3 regions of the Streptomyces sp. NPDC055955 genome follow, and region 3 is predicted to be linked to each of the others. Evidence: predicted binding sites of a transcription regulator. Region 3 holds the regulator's gene; each other region holds the start of a gene.
What was found. Region 3 encodes HrcA, which represses chaperone genes, less so after heat shock. Its sites were predicted from a motif close to TTNGCACTCNGNNNNNCNGAGTGCNAA; they were not measured.
Positions count from the first base shown of each region.

Region 1: a site for HrcA is predicted at 5,181-5,207, ahead of groL (chaperonin GroEL). Genes of this name have one in related genera too.
Region 2: a site for HrcA is predicted at 8,289-8,315, ahead of groES (co-chaperone GroES). Genes of this name have one in related genera too.

Region 1 covers NZ_JBHJYS010000003.1:405,290-415,381, forward strand. Annotated here, with positions in the region: gene ACFC96_RS07880 (helix-turn-helix domain-containing protein) at 1-393, shown strand, start outside; gene ACFC96_RS07885 (DUF397 domain-containing protein) at 368-577, shown strand; gene ACFC96_RS07890 (hypothetical protein) at 744-1,016, opposite strand; gene ACFC96_RS07895 (hypothetical protein) at 1,159-1,971, shown strand; gene ACFC96_RS07900 (hypothetical protein) at 2,030-2,326, shown strand; gene ACFC96_RS07905 (DUF6215 domain-containing protein) at 2,526-3,236, opposite strand; gene groL (chaperonin GroEL) at 3,391-5,016, opposite strand; gene ACFC96_RS07915 (cold-shock protein) at 5,337-5,540, opposite strand; gene ACFC96_RS07920 (MoaD/ThiS family protein) at 5,992-6,267, opposite strand; gene thrC (threonine synthase) at 6,315-7,601, opposite strand; SAM riboswitch class I at 7,619-7,750, opposite strand; gene ACFC96_RS07930 (glucosyl-3-phosphoglycerate synthase) at 7,931-8,878, shown strand; gene ACFC96_RS07935 (hypothetical protein) at 8,916-10,092, shown strand, end outside.
Region 2 covers NZ_JBHJYS010000010.1:111,766-121,857, reverse strand. Annotated here, with positions in the region: gene ACFC96_RS21525 (sigma-70 family RNA polymerase sigma factor) at 1-481, opposite strand, end outside; gene ACFC96_RS21520 (response regulator transcription factor) at 735-1,346, opposite strand; gene ACFC96_RS21515 (WhiB family transcriptional regulator) at 1,729-2,067, shown strand; gene ACFC96_RS21510 (LysR family transcriptional regulator) at 2,127-3,023, opposite strand; gene ACFC96_RS21505 (MOSC domain-containing protein) at 3,104-3,784, shown strand; gene ACFC96_RS21500 (SDR family NAD(P)-dependent oxidoreductase) at 4,291-5,064, shown strand; gene ACFC96_RS21495 (ester cyclase) at 5,250-5,957, shown strand; gene groL (chaperonin GroEL) at 6,102-7,727, opposite strand; gene groES (co-chaperone GroES) at 7,838-8,146, opposite strand; gene ACFC96_RS21480 (polysaccharide deacetylase family protein) at 8,360-9,370, opposite strand; gene ACFC96_RS21475 (polysaccharide deacetylase family protein) at 9,370-10,092, opposite strand, start outside.
Region 3 covers NZ_JBHJYS010000011.1:269,691-279,782, forward strand. Annotated here, with positions in the region: gene ACFC96_RS23450 (AMP-dependent synthetase/ligase) at 1-376, shown strand, start outside; gene ACFC96_RS23455 (hypothetical protein) at 535-840, opposite strand; gene ACFC96_RS23460 (SpoIIE family protein phosphatase) at 1,264-3,216, shown strand; gene hemW (radical SAM family heme chaperone HemW) at 3,271-4,503, shown strand; gene ACFC96_RS23470 (DUF3097 domain-containing protein) at 4,543-5,370, opposite strand; gene ACFC96_RS23475 (MBL fold metallo-hydrolase) at 5,405-6,136, opposite strand; gene hrcA (heat-inducible transcriptional repressor HrcA) at 6,258-7,274, shown strand; gene dnaJ (molecular chaperone DnaJ) at 7,275-8,411, shown strand; gene ACFC96_RS23490 (nitronate monooxygenase) at 8,453-9,526, shown strand; gene ACFC96_RS23495 (16S rRNA (uracil(1498)-N(3))-methyltransferase) at 9,523-10,092, shown strand, end outside.

The sequences.
Region 1 (10,092 bases), on a different contig from region 3:
AATCCAACAAAGCCTGTGTTGTGGGCCGTTCTGGACGAGGCCGCATTGCGCCGACGAGTCGGCGGGGCCGCTGTGATGGCCGATAATCTGCGCCACATCGCCGACCTGATGCGCAAGCGTCGGATCGTCGTCCAAGTGCTCCCGTTCACGGCGGGCGGCCACGCCTCTCTACACGGCCCGCTCAAGCTCATGCACTTCGACGACGCACCCCCGCTCACCTACATCGAGGCCCCCGCCGTCGGCCTACTCCTGGACGATCCGGCCACGGTTGCCCGCCACCAACTGTCCTACGATCTACTGAGGGCCAACGCACTCACCCCGAGGCAGTCCCTGGCCCTGATCTCTTCAGTGGCAGAGGATTACACGCATGAAGATCGCGAACCCCGGGCCTGATCTCACCTCGGTCAGCTGGCACAAATCCAGCTACAGCGCCGGCGACGGCGGCAACTGCCTCGAAGTCACACACGACCACCCCGGCCTCGTCCCCGTCCGCGACTCCAAGAACCCCGACGGCCCGAAGCTCGTGCTCCGGGCGGAGGCCTGGACCGCGTTCATCGACGGCCTGCGCCGACGCTGACCGGACCCCGCCCGAAGCCTCGGCCCCGAGTCCCGCTTTCGAGGAGGGGGAGGCGGGTTTCGACCCACCTCCCCTCCCTGTGCGGCCCCGGAGACGGTCCGCACCTGTGCGGGACGCATCCGTACGGCGATGCGCACCCGCTGACGTCCCGTCCGCGGGGGGCGGGTCAGAGCCGCAGGCCGCACCAGCCGGGTGCGGATCCGGACGGCGCCGGCGGCGAAGCGCTCCCGAAGTAGTAGACCCCGGGCTCGTAGCACGGGGACGGCGCGAAACCGGGCGACACGAGGCCGGCCGCTTCCGCCTCCTCGTTCGACATGATCACTGTCTGGTGCGGGGGCTCCGGATCGGCGGCGTACGCGCCCGGGGCGAACACCCCCGCCACCGCCGAAGCCGCCAACACCCCTGTCACCAAAGCCCGCACGGGCATGTTCATCGTCATGCCCGGGTCAACGAACGCCGCCGCGTCAGGTCACCCCGGAGCACCGTCCGCGAGCCCCGATGCCCCGCGATATCGTTCAAGCCACAACCACCTTCACAGGCCGCGCACCTACTTCGGCCGTACGACCGACGCCGGAGCATCCATGCGCGCCCCCTTGTCTTTCACCGCTGCCCTCGTGACCGCCGCCGTCCTGTGCGCGGGCTGCGCCTCGCACGACGACGCCGGGGACGGCTCCGCCACGAAGAGCGCGGCCGCGAAGACCGCCCCGAGGGACGCCGTGCGCGCCGCGGTCGAAGCCACCCGCGCCACCTCCGCGCAGACGCGGCAGAACGTCGAGATCTCCGACGGCCAGGGCCGGACCTACCGGATCGACATCACCGGTGGCTTCGACCTGGACGCCGACCGCGGCGCGCTCTCGGTCCGGATGCCCGGGGGCCCCACGGGCAGGATCGACGAGGTCTTCGCCGACGACACGGTCTACGTACGCGGCACCGGCGACCTCGCCATGAACGGCTGGGGCTCGACCTCCCGCTCGACGGCGAAGGCGCACGCCATGCTGCGCGCCCCGCTCAACGATCCCGAGTACGTCCTCGAACAGATCTCCGCGATGCGTCAGGTCACCGAGAGCGGCACCGAGACCCTCGGCAAGGTCCCCGTCACGCACTACCGCGGCACCCTCGGGCACGCCACCCTGACCCTGCGGACGACCTCCAAGATCCGCGACAAGGTCGACGAGGCCAGGGACTACCTCGGCAGCGACCTGCCGGTGTTCGCCGACGCCTGGATCGACGGCAGGGGCCGCATCGCCCGCGCCCGGACGGACCTGAACCTGGGCGGGGCCCGCATGACCGTCACGCTGTCGCTGTCGCAGCACGGCAAGCCCGTCCGGGTGACGGTCCCCGATGCCGGGCAGACCTCCCCCGTGCCCGAGTTCGACGGCCCCATGCTGGGCTGACGCCCTGCGGACACGCGCTCCACATGCGCCCCGCTCCGCCGTCCCGCATCCTGAATTCATGGCTGAGAGCACGTTCTCGAAGATCTCCTGGACCGAGTTCCGCCCCGACCAGCGGCGCCTGGCCACCGGCGCCGTGCTGACCGGCATCGGCATGCTCGCCGCCGCGGCGGGCGTCGGCGTCCTGGTCTACGAGCTGGCGCGCGCGGGCCGCAACTGGACCGGCAGCTGGGAGGTGCCGCCCGCCGAGCTGGCGACCCGCACCCTCCACCAGGCGCAGACCGCCGCGCAGAGCGCGGCCCAGGCCGGCCGAGAGGCCTGGACCAGCTACCAGGAGTCGCCGGTTCAGCGCGGCTAGGGCCTTTCGTCCGGATCAGGCCGGATCAGGGAGCTGGTCCCTCCGCCGTGCGTCGCAAGGCGGAGGGAGGAGCCGACGCTGAGCGTCGGCGACCGACGACAACGCCGCGAGGCGCGGTGCCGGCGCCCGCGAGCCCGGCATGATCCGGACGACAGGCCCCAGGACCTGTCCGGCGGATCCTCTCGCGGGACGCGGGCCGTCACTGGGCGGGCGCCCACCCCGGGATCCTCGGCAGCACCTTCTCGGCGACCTGGAACAGCACCGTGTCGTCCGGCACCGCGCCGTCCGATCGCCACAGCGTCAGCTCGAAGGAGCCGCCCTTGTCCTGCGCGTCCTGCGCGACGGACAGAACACGGGCCGGGACCCCGGGAGCGCTGCTCGAATCACTGCCGTCGAGGCGGAACCTGATGCTGATGGTGCGGTCCGAGTAGAGGACCGCCCGGCGGCCCAGGAACGTCCGCCGCTTCTGCGTGTCCCCGAAGAGGCCGGCGGTGTCGGCGACCGGACGGCCGTCGTAGGTGCCCTCCAGCGTCACGGTGTACGTCTCGAACTCGACCCGCGCCGAGGGCGTGGAGATCTCGCGCCCACCGGCCGTCCTGATCGAACTGCCGCTGCCCGACGCGGACTTCGCGATCTCCGTCGGCGTGCCGAGCAGGTCGGCGAGGTCCCGCCGGTTGAGCACTGCGCACAGTTGCGCGCCGGAGACCCGCCCCGCCGCCTCACCGGCCTTCGCGCCCTTCTCGGCCTCCCCGCCCGAGCAGGTCGCCGGCTTCGGCTCGGCGCTGCTCTCGGCGTCCGTCTTCGCGATCGCCCAGAACCCGATGGCGAGCGCGGCCACCAGCGCCACGGCCGATATCGCCTGTCCCCACGCGTTCATGCCCTTCTTGGGCACGTCGTCACTGTCGGCCATGTCCCCCACCCGCCCCGATCACCTGACAAATGCCCGGGGAATCTAACCCGTGATCACCGGGCGGACAAGGAGAACCGACCGGGGAACGCCCGAGGGCGGCACCCCCCGGGAAGAGGAGTGCCGCCCTCGGAAAGGACAGGCTGAACCGTCAGGCTCAGAAGTCCATGTCACCGCCCGGCATGCCGCCCGGAGCGCCGCCCGCGGCGGCCTTCTCCGGCTTGTCGGCGATGACGGCCTCGGTGGTCAGGAACAGCGCGGCGATGGACGCGGCGTTCTGCAGCGCGGAACGCGTGACCTTCGCCGGGTCGAGGATGCCCTCGGCGATCATGTCGACGTACTCGCCGGACGCGGCGTTCAGGCCGTGGCCGATGGGAAGGTTGCGGACCTTCTCCACGACGACGCCACCCTCGAGACCACCGTTGACGGCGATCTGCTTGAGCGGGGCCTCCAGCGCGAGCTTCACGGCGTTGGCGCCGGTCGCCTCGTCACCGTCGAGCTCGAGCTTCTCGAAGACCGCGGAGGCCTGCAGCAGGGCCACGCCGCCACCGGCGACGATGCCCTCCTCGACGGCCGCCTTCGCGTTGCGAACGGCGTCCTCGATGCGGTGCTTGCGCTCCTTGAGCTCGACCTCGGTCGCGGCACCGGCCTTGATGACCGCAACACCGCCGGCGAGCTTCGCCAGGCGCTCCTGCAGCTTCTCGCGGTCGTAGTCGCTGTCCGAGTTCTCGATCTCGGCACGGATCTGGTTGACGCGGCCCTGGACCTGGTCGCTGTCACCGGCGCCGTCGACGATCGTCGTCTCGTCCTTGGTGATGACGACCTTGCGGGCGCGGCCGAGCAGGTCGAGACCGGCGTTCTCCAGCTTGAGGCCGACCTCCTCGGAGATGACGGTGCCACCGGTGAGGATGGCGATGTCGCCGAGCATGGCCTTGCGGCGGTCACCGAAGCCCGGGGCCTTGACGGCGACGGACTTGAAGGTGCCACGGATCTTGTTGACGACCAGGGTCGACAGGGCCTCGCCCTCGACGTCCTCGGCGATGATCAGCAGCGGCTTCCCGGACTGCATGACCTTCTCGAGCAGCGGAAGGAGGTCCTTCACGTTGCCGATCTTGGAGTTGACGATGAGGATGTACGGGTCGTCGAGCGACGCCTCCATACGCTCCATGTCGGTGGCGAAGTAGGCCGAGATGTAGCCCTTGTCGAAGCGCATGCCCTCGGTGAGCTCAAGCTCGAGACCGAAGGTCTGCGACTCCTCGACGGTGATGACGCCTTCCTTGCCGACCTTGTCCATCGCCTCGGCGATGAGCTCGCCGATCTGGGTGTCGGCGGCGGAGATGGAGGCCGTGGAAGCGATCTGCTCCTTGGTCTCGACATCCTTGGCCTGCTCGAGCAGGGCGGCGGAGACGGCCTCGACGGCCTTCTCGATGCCGCGCTTGAGGGCCATCGGGTTGGCGCCGGCCGCGACGTTGCGCAGGCCTTCCTTGACGAGCGCCTGGGCGAGGACGGTCGCGGTCGTCGTGCCGTCACCGGCGACGTCGTCCGTCTTCTTCGCGACCTCCTTGACCAGCTCGGCGCCGATCTTCTCGTACGGGTCCTCGAGCTCGATCTCCTTGGCGATGGACACACCATCGTTGGTGATCGTGGGGGCGCCCCACTTCTTCTCGAGGACGACGTTGCGACCCTTGGGGCCCAGGGTCACCTTGACGGCGTCGGCGAGCTGGTTCATGCCGCGCTCGAGGCCGCGCCGTGCCTCCTCGTCGAACGCGATGATCTTGGCCATGTGAAGTGGTCCTCCCGGACGGGGTGGAAACGCAAAACGGACCGTGCTGGTGCCCGCGACGGACGGCCTGCGTGCCGTGTGGTTCCTTGCCCCACCCGGCCTGCGAGCCTCACCGACCCGATCCAAGTTCTGTCACTCTCACCTTCAGAGTGCTAACGCAATGATTAGCACTCGACCTAGGAGAGTGCAAGCGCCTCCGGCAGACGCGCGGTCCCCGCGGGCGGCGCGCGCGGACCGCGCGCGCACGCACGAGAGGCCCGTACCCCTCGCGGGGTACGGGCCTCTCGGCGTGAGTGTGTCGGTGGCCGATCGCGCCGAGATCAGACGGCGAGCTTGACCATGTCCGCCTGCGGACCCTTCTGGCCCTGCGAGATCTCGAATTCGACTCGCTGACCCTCTTCAAGGGTGCGGTATCCGTCCATCTGGATGGCGCTGTAGTGGACGAATACATCCGCACCACCGTCGACCGCGATGAAGCCGTACCCCTTCTCCGCGTTGAACCACTTGACGGTGCCCTGAGCCATGACTAACTCCCCTATTACTGGCCCTTGCACAGGCCCGCACTTCGCGGACCCGGGTCAGACCTCACGCCCCATTGGTTGGAGGTGTGCGCCGGAACGCGTCGACCGCGGCTGAATGTATCTGCCCAACTGCCGTCTGCAACAGGTCAATCGGACGAGAATTCTGGGCACGGCAGAGCGGTAATAAGCGGCGGAGTCATTGGATTCCGGGGCAACTCGGGCCCGACAAATGCCACGAACACCCGATAAGGGCTGGGCACTTTGGCTGCTTCTTGTCGGACGGCGGCCGACTTCATATATGCGCTCGGCACAGGCGCGAAGCTCGCTTCCCAACTCTACCGCGCTCAACCCTGCAGAATTGCCCCCTCCGCTTCTCTCGCGGAGGGGGCAATTCAGGTGACTCTGTGTGGCCTCGCAAGGCCGGGCGATCAGCCGCCGGCACGGTGCCCGACGGTCAGCCTCCGGCGACGGCCGGGATGATCGAGACGCCCGCGCCCGCCGGCGTCGCCGTCTCCAGGCCCTGCTCGAAGCGCACGTCGTCGTCGTTGACGTACACGTTCACGAAGCGGCGCAGCTTGCCCTGGTCGTCCAGGACGCGGGCCGCGATGCCCGTGTGGTTCTTCTCCAGGTCGGCGATGACCTCGGAGAGGGTCGCGCCCTCGGCGGCGACCTCGGCCTTGCCGCCGGTGTAGGTGCGCAGGATGGTGGGGATGCGGACGTTGACGCTCATGGGGGCTGCAGCCTTTCCGTGCGGGGGTCGCGGGAGTGCGCGGGTCTTCAGTGGGCGAGGCCCGCGTCGCGGAACGCGTCCAGGCTCGGGCGGATGGTGGCGGTCGCCTGGGACGTCTCGGCGACCGCGTCGAGGGTCTTGAGGCCGTCGCCGGTGTTGAGGACGACGGTGGTGAGCGTCGGGTCGATCAGGCCGGCCTCGATCAGCTTCTTCGTCACGCCGACCGTCACACCGCCCGCGGTCTCCGCGAAGATGCCCTCGGTCCGCGCCAGGAGCTTGATCGCGTCGACGACCTGCTCGTCGTTGACGTCCTCCACGGCGCCGCCGGTGCGGCGGGCGATGTCGAGGACGTACGGGCCGTCGGCCGGGTTGCCGATGGCCAGGGACTTGGCGATCGTGTTCGGCTTCTGCGGCCGCACGACGTCGTGGCCGCCCTTGTAGGCGACGGACACCGGCGAGCAGCCCTCGGCCTGGGCGCCGAAGAGCTTGTACGGCTTGTCCTCGACGAGGCCGAGCTTGATCAGCTCCTGGAGGCCCTTGTCGATCTTCGTGAACTGGGAGCCGGACGCGATCGGGATGACCAGCTGGTCAGGGAGCCGCCAGCCGAGCTGCTCACAGATCTCGTACGCGAGCGTCTTGGAGCCCTCGCCGTAGTACGGGCGGAGGTTGACGTTGACGAAGCCCCAGCCCTCGCCGAGCGGGTCGCCGATGAGCTCGGAGCAGAAGCGGTTGACGTCGTCGTAGTTGCCCTCGATGCCGACGAGTTCGCCGCCGTAGACCGCGGCCATGACGACCTTGCCCTGCTCCAGGTCGTGCGGGATGAACACGCAGGAGCGGAAGCCGGCGCGGGCCGCGGCGGCGCCGACGGCGCCGGCGAGGTTGCCGGTGGAGGAGCAGGACAGGGTGGTGAAGCCGAAGGCGCGGGCGGCCTCGATGGCCTGGGCGACGACGCGGTCCTTGAAGGAGTGCGTGGGGTTGCCGGAGTCGTCCTTGACGAACAACTTGCCCTGCTCCACGCCGAGTTCACGGGCGAGGTTGTCGGCCTTGACGAGCTTGGTCCAGCCGGGGTTCAGGTTCGGCTTCTCGGCGACGTCGGCCGGGACGGGCAGGAGAGGGGCGTAGCGCCAGATGTTGGCGGGTCCGGCCTCGATCTCCTTGCGCAGCGACTCGGGGTCGCCGACCGGCAGGTCGTAGGAGACTTCGAGCGGCCCGAAACACTCGGCACAGGCGAAGATCGGTCCGAGCGGGAAGCTGGTGCCGCACTCGCGGCAGGAAAGCGCCGAGGCGGGTCCCAGATCAACGGAAGTGGTGGTGGCGACAGTCTGCGCAGCCATGATGGCGAGGCCCTTTCTCCTCATCTTCCTCGCGGCGCATCTCGCCACGAGACGGAATTGGCACCTTCCCCACCTGGACCTCGACAAGGTCGGCGGGAGGGTTGCCGGGACTTCAACGGGCCGTATCCCTCTGTCCCTCTGGATGAGCGCTATTCGGTTGTTGTACTGGCGCTTGATCACTCAAGCGCGGCGGCGACCCCGACATGCGATGGTCACCGGCGTTGTTCAAGACTGTAACCGAAGGCCCGGACGCTTGAGATAGTCGTCCGAACCGCGAGATGGATCACAGTTCGTGATCAGACAGTTCAGACAGTGAGGAGCCGCGCACCGTGCTGGAAGAAGTAGAGCGCTGGCTGAGCAGGCGTTCCTGGTCGGTGTCGGACCGTCCGCTCCCTCAGCTGATCGCCGCGAAGCGGGCCTCGGGCACCTCGGTGAGCGTGGTGCTGCCCGCACTGAACGAGGAGGAGACGGTCGGCGAGATCGTCGCCGAGATCCGGCGTGCCCTGATGACGGAGCGGGTGCCGCTGGTCGACGAGCTGGTGGTGATCGACTCGGGCTCGACGGACCGCACGGCCGAGGTCGCGCGGGCCGCCGGAGCGCGCGTCGTGCACCGGGACGCGATCCTGCCGAGGATCCCGGCCGTGCCCGGCAAGGGTGAGGTGCTGTGGCGCTCGCTGCTCGCGACGGGCGGCGACATCGTCTGCTTCGTCGACGCGGACCTGAAGGAGTTCTCCGCGGACTTCGTCTCGGGGATCGTGGGCCCGCTGCTCACGGATCCCGGCGTGGACTTCGTGAAGGCGATGTACGACCGCCCGCTCGGGTCCGCCGCCGGCCAGGGGGGCCGGGTCACGGAGCTGGTGGCGCGCCCCCTCCTCAATCTGCACTGGCCGCTGCTCGCGGGGTTCGTGCAGCCGCTCGGCGGCGAGTACGCGGCCCGCAGATCGCTCCTGGAGCGCCTGCCGTTCCCCGTCGGTTACGGAGTCGAGCTCGGTCTTCTCGTCGACGCGCTGCACACGGTGGGCCTCGACGCGCTCGGGCAGGTCGACGTGGGGGTGCGCAAGCACCGGCACCAGGACGGGCAGGCGCTCGGCCGGATGGCCGCGGCGATCTACCGCACCGCGCAGCTGCGCCTCGCGCGCGGGCACCTCGTACGTCCGGTGCTCACCCAGTTCGAGCGCGGGGAACAGGGATTCGAGCCGCGCACGCACACCGTGGACACCGAGGAACGCCCCCCGATGACCGAAATCACCGAGTACACGGAGCGCCGCGTGGCGTAGCCGGGGGCAATCGTATGTTTTGCCTACATTGCCCTTTATGTGGCTCAGACAAGTTTCGGGTGAGCGACGGCTGCGCGCAGCCGCGACCCGCACCGCCGGGGCGCTCGTCGCCACGGCCACCGCACTGACGGCTCTCGTCGCCGCGGCCCCCGCCGCGGCGGACGTGGTGGCGCCGTTCGCCAAGCGCTACGACGCGTCGCTGTACGGCGACTTCGCGACCATCGGCAACACGGTCATGGGCTGCCAGTCCGCCCCGGCCGACCTGGCGGAGCGCTGCGCGGCCGCCGCCGGCGGGCAGGGCGGCGACAACAACGACACGTTCGTGATGCAGCGCGTCAACACGGCCGCCACGACGGCCGGTTACGGCTCCAGCACCGGCCGGGTGACGATCCCGCCGGGCGCGAAGGTGGCCTACGCCCGCCTGTTCTTCGGCGGCAACGACGGTACGTACAAGGGCCCGAGCGGCGCGCAGCTCGCGCGGTGCGACATCTCCGGCGCCGATGTGCGGCCCTCGCCGGGCGCTCCGCTCGCCGCCGTGCCCGTCCTGGGCGTGAACGGCGGCGCGCCGGCCAAGGTCTCCGCCGAGGTCCTGGTCCGGGACCCGGCGACCGCCGACGGCCCGCACTACTACACGGGCGAGGCCGACGTCACGGGCATGTTCGCCGGCGTCACCGGCACCGGCGCGCCCGTCCCCGTCGCGGTCGGCGGCGTCTGGGCGCCCAACGGCAAGGGCTGCGTGGCCGGCTGGTCGATGACGGTCGTCTACGAGTACGGCGCCCCGGACCCCAGGTACGCGCCGGAGCGTCGCCACGTGTACGTCTACGGCGGACACGTCCTCCAGCGCTCCGTCTCGCCGGCGACCACGATCGGCGTGGACGGCTTCCACCGCGCGGGCGGCGGCGCGGTGCGGGCGGGCGTCGCCGCGTACGAGGGCGACCGGAACACGCCGGGCGACCGCTTCCTGGTCGACGGCAGGAACGTCACCGAAGCCCAGACCGGCGACACCGACGGCTTCTTCGTCGGTGAGGGCGACGGTGCCGTCGCCCCGAGGACGGTCGACAGCCTGGGCATCGACGCGAAGGAGTTCGAGCTGCCCCCCGGGACCGTCCCGCCCGGCGCCACCTCCACCGAGCTGACGTTCACCACCGAGGGCGACACCTACCTCCCCTCGGCGCTCGCCCTGTCCGTCCCGGTCCCCGACCTGGAGGTCACCG
Region 2 (10,092 bases), on a different contig from region 3:
GGCCGACGGCGATCCGGAGCAGCAGCAGCTCGCGCTGGTTCTCCGGAAGGTTGGCGAGAAGCTTCTTCGCCCACTCCGCGTCGCTGCTGAGCAGGGCCCGCTCCTCCGGTCCGAGCGAGTCGTCGGGCCGCTCCGGCATCTCGTCGGAGGGCACGGCGGTGGATCCGGGGTGCCGCATGGCGGCGCGCTGCAGATCCGCGACCTTGTGCGCGGCGATGGCGAAGACGAACGCCTCGAAGGGGCGCCCGGTGTCCTTGTAGCGCGGCAGCGCGAGGAGTACCGCGACACAGACTTCCTGCGCGAGATCCTCGACGAAGTGCCGCGCGTCACCCGGCAGTCGGGTCAGACGGCTGCGGCAGTAGCGGATCGCGAGGGGATGGACGTGCGCGAGAAGGTCGTGCGTGGCCTGCTCGTCACCCTCGACGGCGCTGTGGACCAGTGCACCGATGGCTCCTCGGCCGGCTGCCTCGTCGTCGCGCATCGGTCCATGGTGCCTTGGCGGCGTCCGGTCCGTGGCACCGCGTCCGTAGTTGTGCACTGAAGCGTTATGAGCAGGTGCGCCGGAACTCATCTCGTGCGCCCTCCCCTTCCGCTCGGCCGACTCGTCCCTGAGGAACTCCACAACTCAAGGATGCGGCATGTCCGGCGAAACGAGGACCGGCGGCCGTCCGCAGCCCCGTCCGCCCTGGGGCGGACGGGGATCGCTGTGCCCCCGCGGCGGCGCACCGTGCGCCTTAGCGGACCAGGCCCCAGCGGAAGCCGAGCGCCACGGCGTGCGCACGGTCCGAGGCGCCGAGCTTCTTGAAGAGGCGGCGTGCGTGCGTCTTGACCGTGTCCTCGGAAAGGAAGAGCTCGCGCCCGATCTCCGCGTTGGACCGGCCGTGACTCATGCCCTCGAGCACCTGGATCTCACGCGCCGTGAGCGTCGGCGCCGCACCCATCTCGGCCGACCGCAGTCTGCGCGGCGCGAGCCGCCACGTCGGGTCGGCGAGCGCCTGCGTGACCGTGGCACGCAGTTCGGCACGCGAGGCGTCCTTGTGCAGATAGCCGCGAGCACCGGCGGCGACGGCGAGCGCGACACCGTCCAGGTCCTCGGCCACGGTGAGCATGATGATGCGCGCACCGGGATCGGCGGACAGCAGTCGCCGGACCGTCTCGACGCCGCCCAGACCGGGCATGCGTACGTCCATCAGAATCAGGTCCGAGCGGTCGGCGCCCCAGCGGCGCAGGACTTCCTCGCCGTTGGCCGCGGTCGTCACGCGCTCTACGCCGGGGACGGTCGCGACCGCGCGGCGGAGCGCTTCTCGGGCAAGCGGGGAGTCGTCGCAGACGAGGACGGATGTCATGACCGTCCTCCGCAGCTGATGCGCGTCACCTTGGGCCTCCAGGCTGGTACGAATCGTCACCTGTGCGGTCGACGCTCTCGGACAGATGCCCGAGCGCTTGTTCTTTCAACCGCCTCCGCACTCTCAACGACGGTCACCCGAAAGAGTTACGGGTTCGACGGTCTGCTTCGGCACTCTACGTGAGGGACCGGATACAGAGGCAGACGGCGCAAGCGACTCACAAGGTTTCACCACAAGCCATGCCCCATTTAGCCGTTTTTCTTCACTTTCAGTGGTGTCTGAGGCTAGATTCGCAATGAGTCATATTTTCATCTCCTTAGACAGTAGATGTACGGTTCTTGGGCACCTTCCCGCGTCAGAACGGCTACAAGGGGACACAGCAATGGCAGATTTCTCCCGCCTTCCCGGACCGAACGCAGATCTGTGGGACTGGCAGCTCCTCGCGGCCTGCCGCGGGGTGGACAGTTCGCTCTTCTTCCATCCGGAGGGAGAGCGGGGAGCGGCGCGCAGCGCCCGCGAGAACTCGGCCAAAGAGGTCTGTATGAGGTGCCCGGTGCGCGCGGAGTGCGCTGCTCACGCGCTCCAGGTACGCGAACCGTACGGCGTGTGGGGCGGGCTGACCGAGGACGAGCGCGAGGAGCTCATGGGCCGCGCCCGCAATCGGCTCGTCGCCGCCGCGCCGGCACCGGCGGGCGGCGCCCCACCCGGGGTGAACAACTGACGGAACGTTTCTTCAAGAAGGGCACGCAGGGGTGTGCCCGTGGGCCCGTACGGGCCCGATCAGCGGGCCGCGGCCCGCGTCAGATGGTCGAGCATGGCTGCCACGGCCGGCACCTGGGCCAGGTCGGGCAGTGTGAGGGCGACGATCTCGCGCTGCACAGCCGGCTCCACCGTCACTGTGCGTGCGCCCTTGGGGCGTACGGATTCGATGGCGAGCTCCGGCAGGACCGCCACACCGAGGCCTGCGCCGACCAGGCCGATCACCGCCGGATAGTCATCGGTCGCGAAGTCGATGCGCGGAGTGAATCCCGCACCCTCGCAGACCTCCACCAGCTGCCGGCGACAGCGCGGGCAGCCCGCGATCCAGGGCTCGTCGGCCAGCTCACCGATGGAGAGCGCGTCCGACTTGGCCAGCCGGTGCCCCTCAGGGACGAGGCCGACAAGCCGGTCGGCCAGCAGCGGTCGCACGACGAGGTCGTCCCAGTCCTCCGCGGCCTGCGCCCCTTCGTAGCGGAAGGCCAGGGCCACATCGCAGTCGCCCTCACGCAGCATCTCGACCGAGCGCGGCGGTTCCGCCTCCACCAGGGAGACACGGGTGCCGGGGTGCGCGGCGCGCAGGGCGGCCAGCGCCGTGGGGACGAGCGTGGAGCTGCCACTGGGGAACGAGACGAGCCGGACCCGGCCTGCGCGCAGGCCCGCGATGGCGGCGACCTCTTCCTCCGCCGCGGTCAGCCCGGCCAGGATGCCCGCCGCGTGTCGCACCAGAGCTTCACCCGCCTGAGTGAGTCGCATCTCGCGGCCCGTGCGGATGAGGAGCGGGGTGCCCGCGGAGGATTCGAGAGCCTTCATCTGCTGGCTGACCGCGGGCTGGGTGCAGCCGAGTTCGCGGGCGGCCGCCGAGAAGGAACCGGTGGCGGCCACGGCGCGCAGGACACGGAGATGACGGGCCTCGATCATTCCTCAAGCATAAGGGAGCCTTGGGTGCAACGGGAATTAATGCGTCGACGCTTTGGCGTCGCGTCGCTTAGCGTGCCCTCATGAAGCTTCTGTCTCTGAATGTGGGTCGCCCCGAGGCCAGCGAGCACACCGACCAGGCCGAGGGCGTGACCGGCATCGACAAGCGGCCGGTGCCGGGCCCCGTCCGGGTGGCGGCGCCCGGGCCCAAGGGGGTCGGCGCCAGCGGTCTCGAAGGGGACGCCGTGTGCGACATGCGCCATCACGGCGGCGACGACCAGGCGGTCTACGCCTTCGCCCGCGAGGACCTCGACGAATGGCAGGGCACGCTCGGCCACGTTCTGCGCAACGGCTCGTTCGGCGAGAACCTCACCACCGAGGGTGTCGACGTGACGGGCGCGAAGATCGGCGAGCGCTGGCGCGTCGGCTCCGACCTGATCCTCGAGGTCGCCTCCGGCCGGATCCCCTGCCGCACGTTCCAGGGCCACCTCGGCGAGAAGGGGTGGGTCAAGCGCTTCACCGCGCGAGCCGCGCCCGGCGCGTATCTGCGCGTGATCGAGCCGGGCGCGATCCGGGCGGGCGACACCATCGAGATCGTGCACCGGCCCGACCACGAGGTGACCGTCGCCTTCCAGTTCCGGGCCGTCACGACCGACCGGGACCTGCTCCCGCGATTGCTCGTCGCGGCGGACGCACTCGCCCCCGAGGCGGTCGAAGCGGCTCGTACGTACGTGGCGAAGCACGGCGGCGGCGACGCGGCGTAGCGGCGGAAGCACTTCCGGGCCGCGCGACGGTGGCGGGCTCGGGCGCGCGGCGCCAACGCCTCGGTCCGCGTGGCGGTCGCGGAACCGGCCTGCGTGGCAGTCGCGGAACCGGCCTGCGTGACGGTTGCGGAACTGGTCCGCGCGCCGGTCAAGGGACCGGTCGCGAGCGCCACGCCGGTGACGGCCGAACCGGCCGTGCGGAGAAGGCGCTTGAGGCCGGACACGCGTCGAACGCGCGTCGAGTTCCCGCCCGACCCACCCCCACCCCATCGGGGGAAGCCCTCCACAGATAGCTGAATTCGCCGCAGATACGGGCAAGTTGGAGATATCCGAACGTCAACAGGCGGCGCGTGGGTGCTCCTTCCGGACACTCCGCACATGTCCGCCGCCGTCCGCTCTCCCGCGAGGACAGCGGCGTGACGGGGCAGTTCGCGGTCGTGGAAAAGAGTCAACGCGCGGGGACTCCCGCGCGTGGTCATGCCCACGGCGGTCACTAGCCTTGCCCCATGACTACCGCTCTGATTACGGGATCCACCTCGGGGATCGGTGCCGCGTTCGCGCGCCGGCTCGCCGCGGACGGCCACGACCTCGTCCTGGTGGCGCGTGACACCAAGCGGCTGCGGGAGCAGGCCACCGAGCTCCACGACCGGCACGGCATCGAGGCCGAGGTACTCACGGCGGACCTCGCCACCGACGAGGGCATCGGCGCGGTCGAGGCACGGCTGACCGACCGCAAGCGTCCGGTGGACCTGCTGATCAACAACGCGGGCTTCGGCAACAAGGGCCAGTACCTGGAGGTCCCGCTCGCCGACGAGTTGACCATGCTCAAGGTGCACTGTGAGGCGGTCCTGCGGCTCACGTCCGCCGCGGTGGCGCCGATGCGTGAGCGCGGCAGGGGCGGCGTGGTGAACGTGGCGTCGGTGGCGGCGTTCGTGCCGCGCGGGACGTACGGCGCGTCGAAGGCGTGGGTCGTGCAGTTCACGCAGGGCGCGGCGCGGGACCTGGCCGGCAGCGGTGTGCGGCTGATGGCTCTCTGCCCGGGCTTCGTCCGTACGGAGTTCCACCAGCGGGCCGACATGGGCACCGACAACATCCCCAAGTGGATGTGGCTCGACGCCGACAAGCTGGTGGCGGCGGCACTCGCCGATCTGGCGCGCGGCAAGTCGCTGTCCATCCCGGATCCGCGGTACAAGACGCTGATGGGCGTGGTGAAGCTGGCGCCTCGCGGGCTGCTCGGCGGCGTCACGGCGAAGACGGGGCGCAAGTACGGGCCGCAGTAGGACGCGACGGGGCCGAAGCCGGGTCCGGGGCCGGGTCCCGCGGGGCGCCTCGGTCCCGGACCCGGTCCCGTCAGAGCCCGACCCACCCGCTCCCGCTCCCGCTCCCGCTCCCGCCAGGGTCGTTACACGGCGGTGGGAGGATGGAGCTGTCCGGACCGCACGCAGGGGGGCCGGAAGGTGGCGTCATGACGTTCGTGCAACTGATCGACTGCAAGACCAGCCGATTCGACGAGATGAACCAGCTCATGGACACATGGGCGGAGCGGACCAAGGGGAAGCGGACCGCGACGCACAGCGTCGTCGGCAAGGACCGGTCCGACGCGTCGCACTTCATCGAGATCGTGGAGTTCCCCTCGTACGAGGAAGCGATGCGGAACTCGAACCTTCCGGAGACCGACACGATCTTCCGGGAGATGGTCGCCCTCTGCGACGAGATGCCCACCTTCACCGACCTCGAGGTGGTGCGGGACGAGCAGTTGTACGCGGGCAACGCGCGCAGGTTCTTCGAGACGGTCGCCACCGACGGTGAACTGCCGCCGCTCAACGGCCTGCTCGCGGAGGACTACCACGACCACGACCCCGGCAACGTGACGGACACCATCGGTCTCGACGCGATGCGGCGGGAGATCGAGATGTACCGCAGAGGGTTCGACATCGACTTCACCATCGACGACCAGATCACCGAAGGCGACCGCGTATGCACGCGGTGGACCTTCAAGGGCGACCACAACGGCGACTTCATGGGCATTCCGGCGACGGGCAAGCAGGTCACGATGACCGGTTCGACCATCTTCCGGTTCCAGGAGGACGGGAAGATCGTCGAGGGCTGGTGGCAGGAGGACCGGCTGGGGCTGATGGCCCAGCTCGGCGCGCTCGATCAGCTCGAGTCCTGACCGCGCGAGTCCTGGCCCGTGGGGCCTGACCTCTCGAGTCCTGACCCGGCGCCGCACGCGCCGAGGCCCGGCCCCGCGAAGAACGCGGAACCGGGCCTCGTACGACAGACGCCGGTCGAACCGGCCGACCGGCGGCTCAGCGCACTAGTGGGAGTGGCCGTGCCCGTGGCCGGCGGCCTCGGGCTCCTCCTCCGCCGGCTTCTCGACGACCAGGGTCTCGGTCGTGAGCAGCAGCGAAGCGATGGACGCGGCGTTCTCCAGGGCGGAGCGGGTGACCTTGACCGGGTCGATGACGCCGGCCTTGACCAGGTCGCCGTACTCGCCGGTCGCGGCGTTGAAGCCCTGGCCCTTGTCGAGCTCGGCGACCTTCGAGGTGATGACGTAGCCCTCGAGGCCGGCGTTCTCGGCGATCCAGCGCAGCGGCTCGACGGCGGCGCGGCGCACGACCGCGACACCGGTGGCCTCGTCGCCGGTCTTGTCGAGGTTGCCCTCGAGGACCTTGACGGCGTGCACCAGAGCGGAGCCACCACCGGAGACGATGCCCTCCTCGACCGCGGCGCGGGTCGCGGAGATGGCGTCCTCCAGACGGTGCTTCTTCTCCTTGAGCTCCACCTCGGTGGCGGCGCCGACCTTGATCACGCACACGCCGCCGGCGAGCTTCGCGAGGCGCTCCTGGAGCTTCTCGCGGTCCCAGTCGGAGTCCGTGTTCTCGATCTCGGCCTTGATCTGGTTGACGCGGCCCTCGACGTCGGCCTTGTTGCCGCCACCGTCGACGATCGTGGTGTCGTCCTTGGTGATGGTCACGCGGCGGGCGGTGCCGAGCACGTCCAGACCGGCCTGGTCGAGCTTGAGGCCGACCTCCTCGGCGATGACGGTGGCACCGGTGAGGGTGGCCATGTCGCCGAGCATCGCCTTGCGGCGGTCACCGAAGCCGGGCGCCTTGACGGCGACGGCGTTGAACGTGCCGCGGATCTTGTTCACGACCAGGGTCGACAGGGCCTCGCCCTCGACGTCCTCGGCGATGATCAGGAGCGGCTTGGAGCCACCGGCCTGGATGACCTTCTCGAGCAGCGGCAGCATGTCCTGGATGGAGGAGATCTTGCCCTGGTTGATCAGGATGTACGGGTCCTCGAGCACGGCCTCCATGCGCTCCTGGTCCGTCACGAAGTACGGAGACAGGTAGCCCTTGTCGAACGCCATGCCCTCGGTGAAGTCCAGCTCCAGACCGAAGGTGTTGGACTCCTCGACGGTGATGACACCGTCCTTGCCGACCTTGTCCATCGCCTCGGCGATGAGCTCGCCGACCTGCGAGTCCTGGGCGGACAGACCGGCGACGGCGGCGATGTCGGCCTTGTCCTCGATCGGACGGGCGGTCGCGAGGAGCTCCTCGGACACGGCCTTGACCGCGGCGTCGATGCCCTTCTTCAGGGCGGCCGGGGAGGCGCCGGCGGCGACGTTGCGCAGGCCTTCCTTGACGAGGGCCTGGGCGAGCACGGTGGCGGTGGTGGTGCCGTCACCCGCGATGTCGTTGGTCTTGGTCGCCACCTCCTTCACCAGCTGGGCACCGAGGTTCTCGTACGGGTCGTCGACCTCGACCTCGCGGGCGATCGTGACACCGTCGTTGGTGATGGTGGGAGCGCCGAACTTCTTGTCGATGACGACGTTGCGGCCCTTGGGGCCGATCGTCACCTTGACCGTGTCGGCAAGCTTGTTGACGCCGCGCTCGAGGGCGCGACGGGCGTCCTCGTCGAACTTCAGGATCTTCGCCATGGAGCTGTTAGTCCTCTCGAACGAACTGCGCCCCCGACGCCCGGCATGCTGAGAGAAGTCGCAGCTGAGTAGCGGGGTGCCAGGGGCGCAGAACTAAAACAGTGGGTGAATTACTTCTCGACGATCGCGAGCACGTCGCGAGCCGAGAGGACGAGGTACTCCTCGCCGTTGTACTTCACCTCGGTGCCGCCGTACTTGCTGTACAGCACGATGTCGCCGGTCTGCACGTCGAGCGGCAGACGCTCGCCGTTCTCGAAGCGCCCGGGGCCCACGGCGAGGACGACGCCCTCCTGGGGCTTCTCCTTCGCGGTGTCCGGGATGACCAGGCCAGAGGCGGTGGTCTGCTCGGCGTCGAGCGGCTGGACCACAATGCGGTCCTCGAGCGGCTTGATGGCAACCTTGGAGCTGGTGGTCGTCACGATCCGACCTCCCCCTTCGGAGATCACGGGGTTGACTGTCTGAGGTGGCGACCAGGTGGATCCGTCGTCGCGGGTGCCGGACCTGCCCGTCGCTATTGGCACTCTCCAGTGGGGAGTGCCAGGGCCGAGACTATGACCGCGATTAGCACTCGGTCAAGCGGAGTGCCAATTCACTGAGGGCGAGTCTTCCGCACGGCCCCTGCGGCCCGTCCTTCACAGGTAGTCCTCCAGCCTCCCCACCGTGAACCCCTGGGCCTGGATGCGGCGTAGCAGCCGCGTCGTCGCCCCGGTGAGCGTCGTCCCGCGCGGGTCGTCGCCGTCACGGAACTGGGCCCGGACGATGTCGCCGGGACGCAGTCGGCCCTTGTCCGCGTACCGCGTGTCGCCGCTCCCCACCGAGGCGCGCCACAGGACCACGGCGTCGACCCCGCAAGTGGCGGCGGCGCGCAGGGTGTTCTGGTCGTACTCACCGAACGGCGGGCGCAGGAGGCGGGGGCGGGTGCCGAAGCGGTTCTTCAGCCGGTCCTGCTGGCCGCAGATCTCGGCGTGCTGCTCGGCGTACGGGAGCGAGGGCAGGAAGTGGTGGTTCAGGGTCTGGTTCTGCACGACCGCGCCGAGGGCCCGCAGTCTGCCGAGGTGGTCGTGGCCGGGGCCGGCGACGCCGTCCGTGAGGAAGATGCTGACGGGCAGCCGCAGGTCTCCGACCATGTCGGCGAAACGAGGGTCGCGGTCCACGCCGTCGTCGAAGGTCAGGAAGACGACGCGGTCCTTGGTGCGGACGTGGTCCACGACGGGCGGGAGCGCGTGGGGGCCCGCCCCCGCTGTGGACGCGTGGCGCGCCGGGGGTCTCGGCGCCGGGGCGAGCGGCGCGGAGAGTCCCCAGCGGCGGTAGGCGTCCGGGGCGCGGCCGTCACGCGCGGTCGTGCCGTGACGCGTGGGGGCGTGCAGGGGCGCGAAGTGCACCGGCCCGCCCGCACCGGTCCTCCCGGCCCCGCGTGCGCCCCACGGCACACCCCCCGGACCGACGGCCGGTGTGGCCGTCGGCGCCGCGTCCTGCGAGTGGCGGACCTTCTCGGCCGCCTTCCGGCTGAGTCGCTCGATCGGGTCCACGGACTGGGCGCACCCGGCGAGCAGCGCGGGTGCGAGGACACCGGCGGCCAGGGCGGCGGCGAGCAGCCGCCGGGGCCCGGTGCGCGCGGGGGCCCGTCGCGCCCGCACGGACATCACAGGTAGTCCTCCAGCCTGGCCACCGCGTACCCCTTGCCGGTCACGTACTTCATGAGCAGGCGGACCATGTCGGTCATGCTGCCCTTCCATTCCCCGCGGCCCCGGAAGTGGGTCAGGATGATGTCGCCGGGGTGCAGGTCCCGGTCCACCTCGCGCCACTCGACGTGGTCGACGTACACCTCTTCGTTCCAGATCGGCACGTACTTGATGCCACAGGACCTGGCGGCGCGCAGCGTGTCCCGGTTGTAGTTGCCGTACGGCGGGCGGAAGAGGACGGGCCGCTCGCCGTACTGCCTCTGCATGATGTTCTGCATGCCGCAGATCTCGCGCTTCTGCCCCGCGTAGGACAGGCCGGGCAGATACGGGTGCGTCAGCGTGTGGTTGTTCAGCGTGACGCCGCGGGCCCTCATCTTCCCGAAGTAGCCGTAGTCGTCCTTCACCAGGTAGTTGCTGAGGAAGGCGGTGTACGGGATCTTCAGGTCGCTCATCATCTGCAGGAAGGCCGGGTCCTTCTCGGAGCCGTCGTCGATGGTGAGGAACACGACCTTGTCCTTGGTCGGCACGGTCGTGAAGACGGGCGGCAGATCCTCCTGGCCGTCGACCTCGAAGCCCTTACGGGCCCTGATCACGGGCTTCTGGGCGGGCGCGGGCGGCGCGAGGAGCGGCGGCTCCGACAGGCGCCACTTCTTGGCCATCGCGACCCGGGCGGCACGCATCGT
Region 3 (10,092 bases):
GGGCCAGTTCAAGGCCGTGTGTCCGTACGTCTCGAACATCCTGGTGCACGGCGCCGACCGGAACTTCTGCACGGCGCTCATCGCTCTCGACGAGCCGTCCATCCTGGAGTGGGCCAAGGACAACGGGCTCGAGGGGAAGGCGTACGCCGACGTGGTCGCGGCCCCCGCCACGGTCGAACTGGTCGAGGGCTACGTCAAGGAGCTCAACCAGGGCCTCCAGAAGTGGCAGACCATCAAGAAGTTCAAGCTCCTGCCGCGCGACCTCGACATCGAGCACGGCGAGCTGACCCCGAGCCTGAAGCTGAAGCGGCCGGTCGTCGAGCGCGAGTACGGGCACCTGATCGACGAGATGTACGCGGGTTCGCGCGAGAAGTGACGCCCCGCGTCACCGCTCGAGGGATGCGTCGCGGTCCGCCACCACGGTGTGCGGCCGCGGCGCATCTCCCGTAACGGCTCCTGCGTCTGCGTCACCTGGCTGCGCGGTCGACCGCCTCGGTCACGTCCCGCCAACTCCCGGACGGGCCCGCGCCTCGGTCACGTCCCGCCAACTCCCGGACGGGCCCGGCGCCCGGCGTGTCCGCCGAGCCGGCCCTCGGCGCCGGCCTCGCGTGCCACCCGGGTCATCTCGCCCGTGAAGTCCGTGAGGCCCGTGAAGCCCCTGAACAGGGCGAGCCGGTCGACCATTTCGTTCACGGCGCGGCCGAGGCGGCGCAGGTTCCCCCAAGCTGACGGTTCCCGTCGTGCGGGCCGACCCGCTGCGTGAGGTCGCACCGCCACCGCTTCCAGGACGCGCGTCGCGTCCGCTGCCAGGTCCGCCGGCGCGCCGGTGATCGTGTTCACGCAGTTCATCCGCGACGCCCGCGTGCCCTGCCCCGGGCTCGCCTCGACCCGCTCGTCGAGCCGCCCGTGCGCACGATCTCCCGCCGCACACGCGTCGGTCCGGCGTCGTGGTGCCGGCTGCGGTCCATGGCCTGGCTGACCATCGCGCCGAGTTCGGCCCCAGACCCTCCCTGATCGCCGGTGTCTCGGTGAAGCCGCCGTCCCGCGCCGCCGTCCCGCGCCGCCGTCCCGCGCCGCCGTCATCGCGGCGAGCGGCGCGCGCGGTCCGGTGGCGTCGATCCGGCCCGGATCGAGAGCGCGCGTAGCACTGTTCTCGCTCATGGTGGTCCACTTCGGTAACTCGGTGCTTATGGACGGGTCCGGTCTGTCACTCTGTCCGTGTCGCCTGAGGCGTCATTGCCCGAACTGCTCAGGAGCCGCACCGTGGGGTCCATTCCGCTGCAACGGGAGACCGCCTACGCCACCGACGAGCCCTCCCGTCCGCCGGGAGCACCGGCCGCCGTGCGGACCTCGCTGCCCGGAAACCCGCTGGCCCCCGCCGCCGCCCGCCGCTTCGTACGGGGAGCTCTCGCCGACTGGGCCGAGCTCGGTCTGACCGCCACGGCCGGTGGCGGCGACCGGCTCACCGACGACGCCGTGGTCGTACTCAGCGAACTCGTCACGAACGCGGTCGTCCACGCGGGCACCAATGTCGAGCTGCTGTGCCGTCTGGAAACCGGCCGTCCCGACGACCCGGACGGCGGGTGCGCGCCCGCCGCCCTCGTGATCGAGGTCTCCGACCACCACCCGGCCCGCGCCGTCCGCAGCGACCGCACCGACCCGGGCCCCGACACCCCCGAGTGCGGGCGCGGCCTGCGCCTCGTGGCGTCCCTCTCCGACGCCTGGGGCATCACGTACCAGCGGGGCACCAAGACCGTCTGGGCCCGCCTCCCCGTCGACGGCGCCGAGCCGTGGGGCGGTGACCTCGAGGCGTTCCCCGGCGCAAGAACCTTTCAGCGCGGGCCGCGCGCCGCCGACATGCCGGCTCTCGCGCCGCGCCGCTTCCCGCACGACCAGGACTGGGTCAACCGCGGCGCGCTCTCCTTTCTCGCCGAGGCGTCCGATCTGCTGGCCGGACAGCTCGACGAGGACCAGGTCGCCTCACTCGCCGGGCAGATGCTGGTGCCGCGCCTCGCCGACTGGTGTGCCGTGTGGCTCGACGACGAGGACGGCAGGCCGGACCGGGGAGCCGCCGACCGGGCGGGCCGCGGCACCGGCGCCCTCGCCACGCCCCGCCTCGCCCGCGTGTGGCACACCAGCGAGAACCGCATGGAGGAGCTCCGCAAGATCCTGGAGAAGGACCCGCCGCAGCCCACCGACGCGGCGCGCAGCGCGGCCGTCCCCGTGCCGTGGCCCTTCGAGTCCCTCGGCGGTGATCCGGCCGGCGCCGCGCTCGCCTACCGCCTCAGCGCGGGCGGTCGCGCGGTGGGCACCCTCCTCATCGGACGGGCCGGTCTGACCCGCTTCCCCGACGAGGTCACCGGCCTCGTCGAGGACTTCGCCCGCCGCGTCGCCCTCGCCGTCAGCGCCGCCCGCCGCTACGCCCGCCAGGCCACGATCAGCCGCATCCTCCAGCGCGGACTGCTGCCCTCCGGCGTCGCCCGGATCCCCGGCATCGAGTCCGCGCTCGTCTACGAGCCGCGCGACGCGGGCGGCCCGGGCGGCGACTTCTACGACGTGTTCCCCGCCGGTGACGGCCGTTGGTGCTTCGCGCTCGGCGACGTCCAGGGAAAGGGCCCCGAGGCGGCCGTCGTCATCGGCCTCGCCCGGCCCTGGCTGCGGCTGCTCGCCCGCGAGGGGTACCAGGTCGCCGAGGTCCTCGACCGCCTCAACCGGCTCCTCCTCGACGACGCCACGGAGGCGGCCGACGCCGCGGCGCGCGCGCTCGCCGCCGCGGACGGCCAGGGCCTCACCTCCGAGGGCGCGCCCCGCTTCCTCTCCCTGCTCTACGGGGAGCTGGTGCCCACCGAGGACGGGATGCGCTGCACCCTGGCCTCCGCCGGACACCCGCTGCCGCTCCTGCTGCGGCCCGACGGCCTGGTCGTGTCCGCCGCCGAGCCCCAGGTGCTCCTCGGCGTCGTCGACGACCCCGGCTACACCAGCGAGAGCCTTGTGCTCCACGACGGCGACACCCTCCTGTGTGTCACGGACGGAGTGACGGAGCGCCGGGACGGGCACCGCCAGTTCGACGACGGAGACGGCCTCTCCCGCGCCCTCGCCGGCTGCAAGGGCCTCACCGCGCACCTGCTCGCCGAGCGGATCAGACGCCTGGTCCACGAGTTCTCCGAGAGCCCGCCGGACGACGACCTCGCCCTCCTGGTCCTCCAGGCCCGCTGACCTTGCACAGCGACGACCGGCGAGGCAACCCCACGGCTGCGGGACAATGGGTCCATGCCTTCCGCACTCCCCGACGGTGAGCCCGTCCCCGACGGCGGCGCGCTGCCCGCCTCCGCCCTGGCCGGGGCGGCGGACCGGCCCCTCGGGTTCTATCTGCACGTCCCGTACTGCGCCACGCGCTGCGGCTACTGCGACTTCAACACGTACACCGCGACCGAGCTGCGCGGCTCCGGCGGTGTGCTCGCCTCCCGTGACAACTACGCGGACACCCTCGTCGACGAGGTGCGCCTCGCCCGCAAGGTCCTCGGCGACGACCCGCGCCAGGTGCGCACCGTCTTCGTCGGCGGCGGCACCCCGACGCTCCTCGCGGCAGACGACCTCGTACGGATGCTCGGGGCGATCCGCGACGAGTTCGGGCTCGCGCCCGACGCCGAGGTGACGACGGAGGCCAACCCCGAGTCCGTCGGCCCCGCCTACCTGGAGACCCTCCGCGAGGGCGGCTTCAACCGGATCTCCTTCGGCATGCAGAGCGCCAAGCAGCACGTCCTGAAGATCCTCGACCGCACCCACACCCCCGGCCGCCCCGAAGCCTGCGTCGCCGAGGCGCGCGCCGCGGGCTTCGACCACGTCAACCTCGACCTGATCTACGGCACCCCCGGCGAGAGCGACGACGACTGGCGGGCCTCGCTGGAGGCCGCCATCGGCGCCGGGCCCGACCACGTGTCGGCGTACGCGCTGATCGTTGAGGAGGGCACCCAGCTCGCCCGGCGCATCCGCCGAGGCGAGGTCCCGATGACGGACGACGACGTCCACGCGGACCGCTACCTGATCGCGGACGAGGTCCTCGGCGGGGCGGGCTTCGACTGGTACGAGGTGTCGAACTGGGCCACCACCGACGCCGGGCGCTGCCTGCACAACGAGCTGTACTGGCGCGGCGCCGACTGGTGGGGTGCGGGCCCCGGCGCGCACAGCCACGTCGGCGGGGTGCGCTGGTGGAACGTGAAGCACCCGGGCGCCTACGCCGGGCGCCTCGCACAGGGGCACTCGCCCGGCGCGGGGCGCGAGCTCCTGTCGGACGAGGACCGGCGCGTCGAGCGCATCCTGCTGGAGCTGCGCCTCTTGGAGGGCTGTCCCCTGTCGCTCCTGAAGCCTGCGGGCCGCGCCGCCGCCGGCCGGGCCCTGTCCGACGGCCTGCTCGAAGCGGCCCCGTACGAGTCCGGGCGCGCCGTCCTCACCCTGAGGGGACGCCTCCTCGCCGACGCGGTCGTCCGCGACCTCGTCGACTGAGGCGGGCCCCCGCACTCCTGGGACGGCCCCCTGACCGTCCTAGGAGTGGTCCCCGGGCAGCGTCACGAAATCGATCAACTCCTCGACCCTGCCCAGGAGTTCGGGCTCCAGGTCGCGGTAGCTGTGCACTCGCGACAGGATGTGCTGCCAGGCCGCGCCGGTGTTCTCCGGCCAGCCGAGCGCCCGGCACACGCCCGTCTTCCAGTCCTGGCCGCGCGGCACCCGGGGCCACGCCCGGATGCCCACGGCCGACGGCTTCACGGCCTCCCACACGTCGATGTAGGGGTGGCCGACGACCAGCGCGTGCTCGCCGGTGACCTGCGCTGCGATGCGCGACTCCTTCGACCCGGGCACGAGATGGTCGACGAGGACGCCGAGCCGCGCGTCGGGCCCCGGGGCGAATTCCGTGACGATCGCGGGCAGGTCGTCGACGCCCTCCAGGTACTCCACGACCACGCCCTCGATGCGCAGGTCGTCGCCCCAGACCCGCTCCACCAGCTCCGCGTCGTGCCGGCCCTCCACATAGATGCGCCCGGCCCGCGCGACCCGGGCCCGCGCCCCGGGCACCGCGACCGACCCGGAGGCCGTGCGGGTGGGGCGTACGGGCGCGGCGGACACGGGACGTACGAGGGTGACGACCCGGCCCTCGAGCAGGAAGCCGCGCGGGTCCATGGGGAACACCCGGTGCTTGCCGAAGCGGTCCTCCAGGGTCACCGTCGGGCCCTGGGCCGTCTTCTCGCAGCGGACGACCGCTCCGCAGAACCCGGTCGTGACCTCCTCGACCACGAGATCCACGTCCGCCGCCACCTCGGGCGCGGCCTGCTGCTTCTTCCACGGCGGGGTGAAGTCGGGGGAGTACTGACGCATGGTGCAGACGATAGGAGTGCGAACGGCCGTGCGGTTACGACACGCCGAAACGCGCCGCCAGCGCGTCACGCTGCGCACGGACAAACTCCGCATTCACCGCGGCTCCGTGCCCAGGAACGTACACGGCATCTTCACCGCCCAGCTCCAGCAGCCGGTCCAGGGCGGCCGGCCAGCGGCTCGGCACCGCGTCACGGCCCGCCTGCGGCTCGCCCGACTCCTCGACCAGATCGCCGCAGAAGACGATCTCGGGCGTGCCCGGCACCAGGACGGCCAGGTCGTGCCCGCTGTGCGCCGGGCCCACGTTCGCGAGGAGCACCTGGAGTCCGCCGCCCAGATCGAGCGTCCACTCCCCGCACACGCGGTGCTGCGGCACGACCAGCACGTCAGTGGCCTCGGCCGCCTCCTCGCGCGGTACGCCGTGGGCCACCGCGGACGCCCGCAGCTCGTCGCGGCCCCGCGTGAACACCGTGTCGATGCCCGCGGCTCCGTACACCTCGACACCCGCGAACGCCGCCGTGCCCAGAACATGGTCGAAATGGGGGTGCGTCAGCGCGATATGCGTCACGCGCGCGTGCGGGCCCATCAGGCGCCGGGTGTCCGCGCGCAGCGCCGCACCCTCACGAAGTGATGAACCCGTGTCGACGAGCAACGCCGCCCCGTCGCCCACCACAAGGCCCGTCGTGCAGTCCCAGCCCGGCAGCCGGACCCGCCCCGCCCGAGCGGACAGCTCCTCCCAGCCCATCGCATTCCAGTCCAGGTCGTCCATGGGCCCGACGCTAGCGCCCTTGCCGGGCCCGTACCCACCGGCCGTACACTGACCCGGAGACCATTGGCACTCGGCCGCACCGAGTGCCAGCCGCGGACGACACAGCTGGAGGTGCGCGCGAATGCTCAGTGAACGCAGGCTCGAAGTGCTGCGCGCCATCGTCCAGGACTACGTGGGGACCGAGGAGCCGGTCGGCTCCAAGGCGCTCACCGAGCGGCACAGCCTCGGCGTCTCACCGGCGACGGTGCGCAACGACATGGCGGCGCTCGAGGAGGAGGGGTTCATCGCCCAGCCCCACACGAGCGCCGGGCGGATCCCGACCGACAAGGGCTACCGCCTGTTCGTGGACAAGCTGACGGCGGTCAAGCCGATGACGGGGCCCGAGCGCCGCGCCATCCAGAACTTCCTCGACGGCGCCGTAGACCTCGACGACGTCGTCGGCCGGACCGTGCGGCTGCTCGCGCAGCTGACGCGGCAGGTCGCCGTGGTGCAGTACCCGTCCCTGACGCGGTCCACCGTGCGCCACGTGGAACTGCTCTCGCTCGCCGCCGCCCGCCTGATGCTCGTACTGATCACGGACACGGGGCGGGTCGAGCAGCGGATGATCGACTGCCCGGCGCCGTTCGGCGAGACCTCTCTCGCCGATCTGCGGGCCCGGCTCAACAGCAGGGTCGCGGGACGTCGCTTCGCGGACGTGCCGCAGCTGGTGCAGGACCTGCCGGAGTCCTTCGACGCGGAGGACCGCGGCACGGTCGCGACGGTGCTCTCCACTTTGCTGGAGACGCTCGTCGAGGAGACCGAGGAGCGGCTGATGATCGGCGGCACCGCCAATCTCACCCGCTTCGGACATGACTTTCCCCTCACCATCCGGCCCGTTCTCGAGGCCCTTGAAGAGCAGGTCGTGCTCCTCAAGCTCCTTGGTGAGGTCAATGATTCGGGCATGGCCGTACGGATCGGTCATGAGAACGCCCATGAGGGACTCAGCTCTACCTCTGTGGTCTCGGTCGGCTACGGTTCGGGCAGCGAGGCAGTCGCCAAGCTCGGCGTGGTCGGACCGACCCGCATGGACTATCCGGGAACGATGGGAGCAGTACGCGCAGTGGCACGTTACGTCGGACAGATCCTGGCGGAGTCGTAAGTGGCCACGGACTACTACGCCGTACTCGGCGTGCGCCGCGACGCCTCCCAGGACGAGATCAAGAAGGCCTTCCGAAGGCTGGCCCGTGAGCTTCACCCGGACGTGAATCCGGACCCGAAGACTCAGGAGCGGTTCAAGGAGATCAACGCCGCCTACGAGGTGTTGTCGGACCCGCAGAAGAAGCAGGTCTACGACCTCGGCGGCGACCCCCTCTCGCAGGCGGGCGGAGGCGGGGCCGGCGGCTTCGGCGCCGGTGGCTTCGGGAACTTCTCCGACATCATGGACGCGTTCTTCGGGACGGCGTCCCAGCGTGGTCCCCGCTCGCGCACGCGCCGCGGCCAGGACGCCATGATCCGGCTCGAGATCGAGCTGGACGAGGCCGCCTTCGGGACCACCAAGGACATCCAGGTCGACACGGCCATCGTCTGTACGACCTGCAGCGGCGAGGGTGCCGCGCCCGGCACGTCCGCGCAGACCTGTGACATGTGCCGCGGCCGCGGCGAGGTGTCCCAGGTCACGCGGTCCTTCCTCGGCCAGGTCATGACCTCGCGGCCGTGCCCGCAGTGCCAGGGCTTCGGCACGGTCGTGCCGACGCCGTGCCCGGAGTGCGCCGGCGACGGCCGCATCCGCTCGCGGCGCACGCTCACCGTGAAGATCCCGGCCGGTGTCGACAACGGCACGCGCATCCAGCTCGCGGGCGAGGGCGAGGTCGGCCCCGGCGGCGGCCCCGCCGGTGACCTGTACGTCGAGATCCACGAGCTGTCGCACCCCGTCTTCCAGCGGCGCGGCGACGATCTGCACTGCACCGTCACCATCCCGATGACGGCCGCGGCGCTCGGCACGAAGGTGCCGCTCGAGACGCTCGACGGCCTCGAGGAGATCGACATCCGGCCGGGCACGCAGTCCGGTCAGTCGGTCCCGCTGCACGGGCGCGGCATCACGCACCTGCGCGGCGGCGGTCGCGGCGACCTCATCGTGCACGTCGAGGTCCTGACGCCGACGAAGCTGGACCCCGAGCAGGAGCGGGTGCTGCGTGAGCTGGCGAAGCTGCGCGGCGAGGAACGTCCCACGGGGCAGTTCCAGCCCGGGCAGCAGGGACTGTTCTCGCGGCTCAAGGACGCGTTCAACGGCCGGTAGGCGGATTCGGACTTGTACGGGGGACGTGGCACGATGCGGTCATGTCCCCCACGCTGACCGATCTCTGTCACTATCCGATCGTGCAGGCACCCATGGCGGGCGGTGCCTCCTGTCCGCAGCTCGCCGCCGCCGTGTCGGAGGCAGGCGGGCTCGGATTCCTCGCCGCCGGGTACAAGACCGCCGACGGGATGTACCAGGAGATCAAGCAGGTACGGGGGCTGACCAACCAGCCGTTCGGCGTGAATCTCTTCATGCCGCAGCCCGAGTACGCGGACCCCGCGGCCGTCGCCGTCTACGGCAGCCAGCTCGCAGGTGAGGCCGCCTGGTACGAGACGCACCTCGGCGACCCGGACAGCGGCCGCGACGACGGCTTCGACGCGAAGCTCGCGATCCTCCTCGACGACCCGGTACCGGTCGTCACCTTCACGTTCGGCTGCCCGAGCCGCGACGTCCTCGACTCCCTCGCCCGCGTCGGCACCCTGACCGCCGTCACCGTGACCACCCCGGAGGAGGCGCAGGCCGCCCAGCAGGCCGGGGCCGACGCGGTGTGCGTCCAGGGCATCGAGGCGGGCGGGCATCAGGGCACCCACCGGGACAACCCGGAGGCCGACGGCTCCGGCATCGGACTCATCGCGCTGATCGCCCAGGTCCGTGAGACCGTGCAGATCCCGATCATCGCCACCGGCGGCCTCATGCGCGGCGCGCAGCTCGCCGCCGTGCTCGCCGCGGGCGCGGACGCCGGACAGTTCGGCACGGCCTTCCTGGTCTGCCCCGAGTCCGGCGCCAACCTGCTGCACAAGCAGGCCATGACCAACCCGCTGTTCGTGCGCACCGAGCTGACCCGGGCGTTCTCCGGACGCCCGGCGCGCGGCCTCGTGAACCGGTTCATGCGCGAGCACGGCCGGTACGCGCCCGCCGCCTACCCGCAGATCCACCACATGACGTCGACCCTGCGCAAGGCCGCAGCCAAGGCGGGGGACCCGCAGGGGATGGCGCTGTGGGCGGGGCAGGGCCACCGGCTCGCCCGTGAGCTGCCCGCCGGCCAGCTCGTCGAGGTGCTCGCGGCCGAACTCGCCGAGGCGAAGGACGCGTTGGGTGCGGGAGGTGCCGCGTGACGGCGCCGGTGTTCGTCGTCGACGAGGTGCCGTCCGCCACGACGTTCGTGCTCGACGGGGCCGAGGGGCGGCACGCGGTCTCCGTGAAGCGACTGCGGGCCGGTGAGGACGTCGTCCTGACCGACGGCCGGGGGCGCTGGAGCGAGGCGGTCGTGGAGGCCGCCGAGGGCAAGGACCGGCTCGTCGTCACGGCGGGCCCCGTCCAGGAGGAGCCCGCGCAGGCGCCCAGGATCACCGTCGTCCAGGCCCTGCCCAAGGGCGACCGGGGCGAACTCGCCGTCGAGACCATGACGGAGACCGGTGTCGACGCGATCGTGCCGTGGCAGGCCGCCCGCTGCATCACCCAGTGGAAGGGCGACCGCGGCGCCAAGGCGCTCGGCAAGTGGCGGGCCACCGCGCGCGAGGCGGGCAAGCAGTCCCGACGGGTGCGCTTCCCGGACGTCGCGGACGCCGCGACGACCAAGCAGGTGGCGGCACTTCTCGCCGGAGCGGACTTCGCTGCGGTCCTGCACGAGGACCGCGACTGCGACAGCGGCGCGCTCGCCACCGTCGAGCTGCCCACGGCC